DNA from 2 places in the Ewingella allii genome. Region 1 is predicted to be linked to the other one. Evidence: predicted binding sites of a transcription regulator. Region 1 holds the regulator's gene; the other holds the start of a gene.

Region 1 (4,304 bases):
TGATTGGTGTCGTGTTGCCTGTTCAAATGAATAAAGTGACCGATGCTAACGCCTGTTCTTTCGTTATAACGTCAATGAGCGAGATAACCGCCTGACAATGCCATTTCGAGGAGAGAAAGAAGCCTAAAATGCCTGATGATATGCAGATGAAATGTTGTAATTCAGGAATAGTTCAGCGACAGCGGGCGGTAAGGTAAACGTTTATGTCGTGAAAAGGCAAGCCGAGATCCAAAAAGCAGAGCCTTAGACCAGACTTTTACCAAAAAGCAGTGCATATCACTAAGTCACTAGAGATATGCAAAACATGATATGTATGATTATTCATCAAATTAAGCACAAGATACAGACTATTGCCGCTAAAACTGCGCGAAATCGCCAAGAACGGGTCGTTTCCCGTACGTTTATAAGGTGTTAATGAAAGGTTGAGCTACTGATTGGCAGGCTGGGGTAAGCCTCTGGCATAAAAGAAAAAAGCTGCCCGATGAGCAGCTTTTATTTTTTAACATTCATGCCAGCAGAATATTACTTCGTATCTTTCACTTTGCCCGGCGTAGCGGAACTGGCTGGCACCACCAGACGCTGTGGCAGGGTAAACATAAATCGCGTGCCGACACCCACTTCGCTCATGATATCCAGCTTTGAGTTGTGGTGGCTGAGCGCGTGCTTAACGATTGCCAGCCCCAGCCCGCTGCCGCCCGTCTGTCTAGATCGCGCTTTGTCGACGCGGTAGAAGCGCTCCGTCAGGCGCGGCAGGTGCTGTGGCTCAATGCCCGGCCCGTTATCACTGACCTGAAACTGCGCCCCCAGCGGCGTTTGCTGCCAGCTGACTTCAATGCGCGTGCCAGTCGGCGTGTGGTTCACCGAGTTATACACCAGGTTAGACACCGCGCTGCGCAGCTGATCCTCATTGCCAAACACCTGCAACTTGTCGTTTACGCGGAACACAATCTCGTGGCGACCATTACTTAAAGTCTGCACCTCGCGCTCCAGCATGCCCATCATCAGCGGCATATCCACCTTCTCATTGAGATCAATGTTGGTGGCTGCTTCGATGCGAGACAGCGTCAGCAGCTGTTTCACCAGTCCGTCCATGCGTCGCGTCTGCTCCTGCATGGTGTCCAGCGCCTTGCTGCGGAAAGGCTCTTCCAGCTTGGCGTCTTCCATCATCTCCAGATAGCCCTGCAACACGGTCAGTGGCGTGCGCAGCTCATGGCTGACGTTGGCAAAGAAGTTGCGACGCGCCCCTTCCAACTGACGCATTTGGGTGACGTCACGCGCCACCATCAGCAGCTGACCTTCGGAATAAGGCATCACGCGGAACTCAACGTAGTGCTCATTATTGAGCTGCAAATTCAGCGCGCGGTTAAATTCTCGGTTCTGAATCCAACTGCGAAACTCGGGGTAACGCAGCAGGTTGAAGATATGCTGCCCGTTATCTTCCGGCCAGCGGAATCCCAACAAATCCTGAGCCAAGCCGTTACACCAGAAAATATTGCCTTCTTCGGTCGCCAGCACCACGGCATCGGGCAGAGACTCTGCCCCGCTGCGAAAACGTTTGATGAGTTGACCGAGTTCACGCCGCCGCCGACGGTTACGCATTTGCATCTGGTTCAACCCATAAAACAGCGGTTCCCAGCTCCAGCGGCCATTTGGTGGGGTGATGCTGCGATCGAGCCACAGCCAGTGAGAGAGTTTAAGCTGGTTATAATAGTTCCAGCCCAGCGCCGCCAGCAGCGACGCAAATAGCAGCCATCCGTAATGGCCGAAGAAAATACCGATGATCAATGCTGGCAGACAGAACAGAAACAGTTCCCCCGCCAGACGCTTCCAGGACAGACGTTCTAACACACAGATTCTCCGCTGCGGCGAGCCGAAAGGCCCCTACATACTATACCCAAAATCATGGGGTTACCGAGCGCGGCCTTGCGCCCAGACATCCTGAAGTATCAAGGGTATAAATGACTCAGTAACGGGTAGAGAACCGGTAACCCGTTCCACGTACCGTTTGAATCATTCTGTCATGTCCGCTGGTTTCTAACGCTTTACGCAAGCGACGAATATGAACGTCTACCGTGCGATCTTCAACATAAACGTTAGTGCCCCAGACGTTATTCAGCAACTGCTCACGGCTGTAAACCCGCTCAGAATGCGTCATAAAGAAGTGCAGCAATTTGAATTCTGTCGGCCCCATGTCCAGCGCCTGCTCGTTCGCCATAACGCGATGAGAGGACGGGTCGAGGCTCAGCCCCTGCATGTCGATCACTTCTTCCACCGCCATCGGGGAAATTCGACGCATTACGGCTTTAATACGCGCCACCAGCTCTTTCGGAGAGAAAGGCTTGGTGATGTAGTCGTCCGCGCCCACTTCCAGACCGCGCACTCGGTCTTCCTCTTCGCCACGGGCTGTCAGCATCATGACCGGGATTTCACGCGTTAGCGCTTCGCGTTTGAGATGTTTGATAAACTGAATGCCGGAACCGCCCGGTAACATCCAGTCGAGCAAAATAAGCTCGGGGAATGGCTCAATCAACCGGGCTACTGCCGAGTCGAAATCTTCTGCTTCCACTGCCTGGTAGCCGTTTTGTTCCAGTACAAAGCACACCATTTCACGGATCGGAGCTTCATCTTCAACCACTAAAATACGTCTAGCCATCGTAGGTCCTGCCAAAAGGTTAGCGATCATTGTTTGATTGCGGAGGGGATTATGCGTCAGTTTTGTGACATTTTTATGAAAATCGCTCAGCAGCCAAACTAAGTGTAGCTAAGCCTTCATTAATGCGTCATGTCGTTGAAATCCGCCTGATTTAGCGAGGACAGCCCCCAGCCTGACGTTTATACTTTGCGGCAAACTGTTGCAGCACACCAACAACGGGAGTTTCATGCGCCTGATCCACACTTCAGACTGGCACTTAGGCCAGTATTTCTTCACCAAAAGCCGTGCCGCCGAGCATCAGGCGTTTTTGCGCTGGTTGATAGAACAGGTGGAGCGCCATCAGGTTGACGCCGTGATTGTGGCAGGTGACATCTTTGATACCGGCTCGCCGCCGAGCTATGCTCGCGAGCTGTACAACCGTTTTGTGGTCGATCTGCAAAGTACCGGCTGCCAGCTGATCGTGCTGGCGGGTAACCACGACTCGGTCGCCACGCTGAATGAGTCCCGCGAGCTGCTCTCCTGCCTGAATACCCGCGTAATTGCCACCGTGGGCGAAGACTTATCCCAGCAGGTTCTGACCTTAAATCATCGCGACGGCACGCCGGGCGCGGTACTGTGCGCCATCCCCTTCCTGCGCCCGCGCGACCTGATTGCCAGTCAGGCCGGGCAGTCCGGCAGCGACAAGCAGCTGGCGTTACAGGAAGCCATCGCCGCGCACTATGACGCGCTGTATCAGGCAGCGCAGGCCGAACGCCAGAAACTGGGCCTGCCTCTGCCCATTATTGCCACCGGCCACCTGACCACCGTCGGCGTCAGCACCTCGGACTCGGTGCGCGACATTTATATCGGCACCCTCGACGCCTTCCCGGCGCAGGCTTTCCCGCCGGTGGATTATGTCGCCCTTGGGCACATTCACCGCGCCCAGTGCGTGGCGAAAACCGAGCATATTCGCTACAGCGGCTCGCCGATTGCCCTGAGCTTCGACGAGCTGAGTAAGGTGAAAAGCGTCTATTTATTGGATTTCACCGGCGACCAGTTAAACAGCATCGACACGCTGGAGATCCCGCAATTCCAGCCGATGCAGATGATCAAGGGCTCTTTGGCCGAGATTGAACAGCAGCTGAAACAGTTTACCGACGCCGCCCGCGACCAGCCGGTGTGGCTGGATATCGAGGTCGCCACGCAGGACTACCTGAGCGATATTCAACGCCGCATTCAGGCTCTCACCGCCGACCTGCCGGTGGAAGTGGTGCTGCTGCGCCGCAGCAAAGAGCAGCGGCTGAACAGCATTTCTCAGCAGGAAAAAGAGACCTTGAGCGAGCTGAGCGTCAGCGAAGTTTTCGAGCGCCGTCTGGCACTGGAAAGCGAAGTCGATGAAAGCCGCCAAAGCAGAATGCGCACCCTGTTCGCGCAAATCGTAGAACAAGTACAAAGCGGCGAGTCAGCGGAGGACGGCGCACAATGAAAATTCTCAGCCTGCGGCTTAAAAACCTGAATTCGCTGGAAGGCGAGTGGAAAATCGATTTCACCGCCGAGCCTTTTGCCAGCAACGGGCTCTTTGCCATTACCGGCCCGACCGGCGCGGGGAAAACCACCCTGCTCGACGCCATCTGTCTGGCGCTTTACCACCAGACGCCGCGCCTCAACGTGT
Region 2 (4,304 bases), on a different contig from region 1:
ACATCGCCTTTACATTGGTGGCGCGACGCCGTCTTTGCCAGCGGCGATACCACGAGCAACCAGGTTGCCTTTATCGTCTTTGGCGGCGAACAGCACGATTTTCACGCCTGGTTTCAGCAAGCTGCGGTCGCCCGGCGCTAACAGCACCACTGGTACATCATCTGGCACCACTACGGTTTTCTGTGCGTCGTGGTACTTCACGGTCAGCGTGCGGCCATTGCTGTTGACCAGCTTGCCGACGGTGCCGTTGGTCATGGTGTTGATTTTGCCATCGGCAGATTCAAACGGGTTGAAGCCTTCGCCGCTGCCGCGCAGGCTTGGCGCGAAGACGTGAACTTCCAGCGCTTTCAGCGTGCCGTCGGCCTGTGGAACGGCGGCGGTGCCGATAAAGCTGTCAGCTTTAATATCGGAAATCTGGCCTTTAGAAACGCTGTTAACTTTGGTTTGGTCATTGATTTGCACATCAAGCTTGTCACCTTGACGGGTGGTGATTTGCATGGATGAATCATTCACCGAGTCGATGGTTCCGCGCGTCGGTTTAATCACGTTATCTGCTGCGAATGCGCCGGTACACATCAGAAGCGAGCTGAGGACTAAGCCCGCCAGGCGTGTTGAAGTCGTCATGTTAACTCTCCATATTTTTGCAGGTTGATCAAAGTGATAGTGTTATTGCTATAGGGTATAGCTTAGTTAAGAGTGGACGATAAACCCGAACAGTGAGATGACAACTTGATGACAAAATTGTCATCAAACATGACAAACAAAACTGCTAAAGTATTCGCCCAAGAGTCTCTCATTAATAGGTAGCCCGCATGCGTATACTGGTAATTGAAGATGACGTCAGCACCGGTGACTACCTGAAAAAGGGGCTGGGCGAGGCGGGATATCGCGTCGATTTAGCCCGCAACGGCGCTGACGGCCTGTTTTTGGCGCTGGAAGAAGAGTATGACGCGGTGATCCTCGACGTGATGCTGCCGGGGCTAAATGGCTGGCAGGTGATGGAAGTGCTGCGCAAGAAAAGCGACGTGCCGGTGCTGTTTCTCACCGCCCGCGATGAAGTGCAGGATCGCATTCACGGGCTGGAACTGGGCGCCGACGACTACCTAATTAAACCTTTCTCTTTCACCGAGCTGGTGCTGCGCATTCGCACCCTGTTGCGCCGCCCGTCGGCCCGCGAGGCAGACACCTATTCGCTGGCAGATTTGCATCTCGACGTGCTGCGCCGCCGGGTCACTCGCCAAGAGCAGGTCATCCCGCTGACTAATAAGGAGTTCATGCTGCTGCATTTATTGATGCGCCGCGAAGGCGAAGTGCTGTCGCGCAGCATGATCGCCTCACAGGTGTGGGATATGAATTTCGACAGCGACACCAATGTGGTCGACGTGGCGGTAAAACGGCTGCGGGCCAAAGTCGATCGCACCTTCGATCTCAAGCTGATCCACACCGTGCGCGGTATTGGCTATGTGTGCGAAGTACGCCCATGAATGTGAAAACCCACACCTTAAAGGCGAAACGCCCGACCTCGCTAACCCTGCGCGCCACTCTGCTGTTTGGCCTGATTGCCGCGCTGGTGGTCAGCGCGGTGGGGTTCTACCTCTATTATTCGATTGAAAAAGAGCTGATTCGCCGCGCGGATTACCAAGTCAGCGGTCGCGTTCAGTATTTTCGCCAGCTGCTGGCGACAGACTTCCCGCTGACCCAGCTCAGCCATAGCCCGCAATTGTTTGAAAACATGCTCGGCAATGAGCAGGACGTGTTGCAATTCCGCCTGCAAAACAGCGCGCCGATCATCAACGTCAATCCGTCCCATCTGGCGCTTCCTGACACACCGCCGGTGGCCGACGGCACCCAGCTGACGCTGGCTGATATTCAGCGACTGACCGCGGCCGATGGCACGCCGGTGCGCTATATTTCTGCGGCGGTGCGCATGCAGGATGGTCGAACCGTCATCATCTCTGCGGCGCATTTTATGGATGCCGAATCGCAGATGCTGGCGGCGTTTCGCCTAGAAATCATGGGGGCGGTGCTGCTGGCTTACCTGCTGATTGCCGCCTTGGGTTATAGCGTGATCCGCCGTGGCCTGCGGCCGCTGCGTAAGATGGCGCAGGAGGCGGCCAGCATCCATCCGACCAGCCTGGGCACCCGTCTGAGTCGAGAGGGCGCGCCGCAAGAGCTTCAGCCGCTGATCCTGTCGTTCAACGCCATGCTAGACCGTCTGGCTGACGGCTATGAGCGCCTGACCCAATTCTCCGCCGATTTGGCCCATGAAATCCGCACCCCGGTGGGCGCGGTGATGGGGCATTGTCAGGTGGCGCTGTATCAGCCGCGCAGCACCGAAGAGTATGAAACCCTGCTGGCCAATAACATGGAGGAGCTGGAGCGCATCTCGCGCATGGTAGAAAACATTCTGTTTTTGGCCCGCGCTTCTCATGCCCATTCCGTCCTCAACATTACGCCGCTGGCGCTCTCCTCCGAGACGGAGCGAGTGGCGGATTATTTCGAAGGTTTGGCCGAAGAGCGCGACATGCGGCTGGTGTGTCAGGGCGGGGGCACGCTATACGCCGACGCTATCCTGTTCCAGCGCGCCTTAAGCAATCTGGTGGCGAACGCCATTCGCTATGGCGACGAAGGCACGGAGATCCGCGTGCAGGTGGAGCAGGTGGCGGCCAATACCCTAATCCACGTCGAGAGTCAGGGGGAGCCGATCCCCGCCGAAAAACGCAGCAAGCTGTTTGACAGGTTTTACCGCGCCGATGCGTCGCGCAGCGAAGGGGGAAGCTCCAACGGGTTAGGGCTGTCTATCGTGCAAGCCATTATGGCGTTGCATCAGGGAAGTGTGTCAGTCAGCAGTATGGCCCAGGGCAAAACGCGGTTTACACTGCAATTTCCGACGGAATATCAGGAGAAAAAAGCACCACTTTCTCAATAATTCCTCAATAAGGTGAAAAAAATACGAAAAATATTTCTTTTCATCTTATTGAAATACATCGATTTCACTAATATTGTTACGTTATTACATTCACTGAAATGATTGAATCTGAACTAAAAGCATTTTTTGCCGGTCAGATTTAGTTATCGAAGTGCACTCTAACGCGTCATTTTTACTCTTCACTTCGGCACGCGCGGGCAGCATACGCATTTGATTATCTAAAAAGAGCTTCACAGACTGATGCAAAAACTACGTTCTCTTTCGCAACAGAAAATTTCACTGTTTATTGCGCTATACCTGGGGATACTACTTAACCTTCCTATTTTCTTCCGACGCTTTGGTCAACTCCATTACGACAATGGGCTATCCATTGCCGTCGAAATGGTGGCGTGTTTCGCGCTGGTTTACTTCCTGACTCAATTGCTCTCCTTTACCGGTAAAACCGTATTCCGCGTGCTTCTCAGCGTGATTGTGGTGTCGTCCGTCGCCGCCAGTTATTACATGATCCTGTTTAATGTCGATATTGGTTACGGCATTTTGGCGGCCGCGCTGGCGTCTGATTCCATCGACCTGTCGAAAGAGTCGATTGGTACCCATTTCGCTGGTTGGGTGGTGCTGTTCAGCCTGCTGCCGCTGGTACTGCTGTGGGCGAGCAAGATGCCGGGATCGGCTCTCAAAGAGACTCGCCCTAAAGGCGTGTTGAAGAAGGTCGTGCTGCTGATTGCGGCGGGATTAATGTGCTATCTGCCGCTGCGCCTGATGGGTAAAGTGCAGGACAAGCATGATGTGATGAACAACCGCATGATGGCAAGTTATGGCGGCGTAGTGGCCGGGACTTACTCGCCGTCAAACTGGCTGTCGGCCTTTGGGCTGTTTGTTTATAGCTCTTACAGCCAGGCCGAAGACACCAAAAACCTGTTCGACCCCGCCAAGCATTTCACTTATACACCGCCAAAAGATGTCAAAGACCTGTACGTGGTGTTTGTGATTGGTGAAAGCGCCCGCCGCGACCACATGGGCGTCTATGGCTATGACCGTGACAACACGCCGAATCTGAGCAAAGAGAAGAACCTTGCCGTGCTTCAGGGCTACTCGTGCGATACCGCCACCAAACTCTCGCTGCGCTGCATGTTTGTGCGCGAAGGCGGGGCGTCCGAAGCGCCGCAGCGTACGCTGAAAGAGGCCAACGTCTTCTCCGTGCTGAAGAGCAATGGCTGGAGTTCTGAGCTTTACTCTATGCAGAGTGAGGCGTGGTTCTACAACAAGACCCGCGTCAACGACTACTCGCTGCGTGAAAACATTGCCTCTGAAAAGCGCAACGCCGGTAAGCCTGTGGACGACATGCTGCTGGTGGATGAGATGAAGGACTCGATGG

The links. The regulator PhoB, encoded in region 1, activates phosphate uptake and scavenging genes when phosphate is short. The targets are predictions, from matches to a motif close to CTGTCATAAAACTGNCNNAT.
Region 2: a site for PhoB is predicted at 720-739, ahead of SBO83_RS14165 (heavy metal response regulator transcription factor). Genes of this name have one in related genera too.

The regions. Positions count from the first base shown of each region.
Region 1 covers NZ_JAWUDN010000002.1:322,766-327,069, forward strand. The annotation lists gene brnQ (branched-chain amino acid transport system II carrier protein) at 1-1, opposite strand, end outside; gene phoR (phosphate regulon sensor histidine kinase PhoR) at 523-1,848, opposite strand; gene phoB (phosphate response regulator transcription factor PhoB) at 1,964-2,653, opposite strand; gene sbcD (exonuclease subunit SbcD) at 2,880-4,118, shown strand; gene sbcC (exonuclease subunit SbcC) at 4,115-4,304, shown strand, end outside.
Region 2 covers NZ_JAWUDN010000006.1:34,066-38,369, forward strand. The annotation lists gene SBO83_RS14160 (hypothetical protein) at 10-624, opposite strand; gene SBO83_RS14165 (heavy metal response regulator transcription factor) at 813-1,484, shown strand; gene SBO83_RS14170 (heavy metal sensor histidine kinase) at 1,481-2,929, shown strand; gene eptB (kdo(2)-lipid A phosphoethanolamine 7''-transferase) at 3,170-4,304, shown strand, end outside.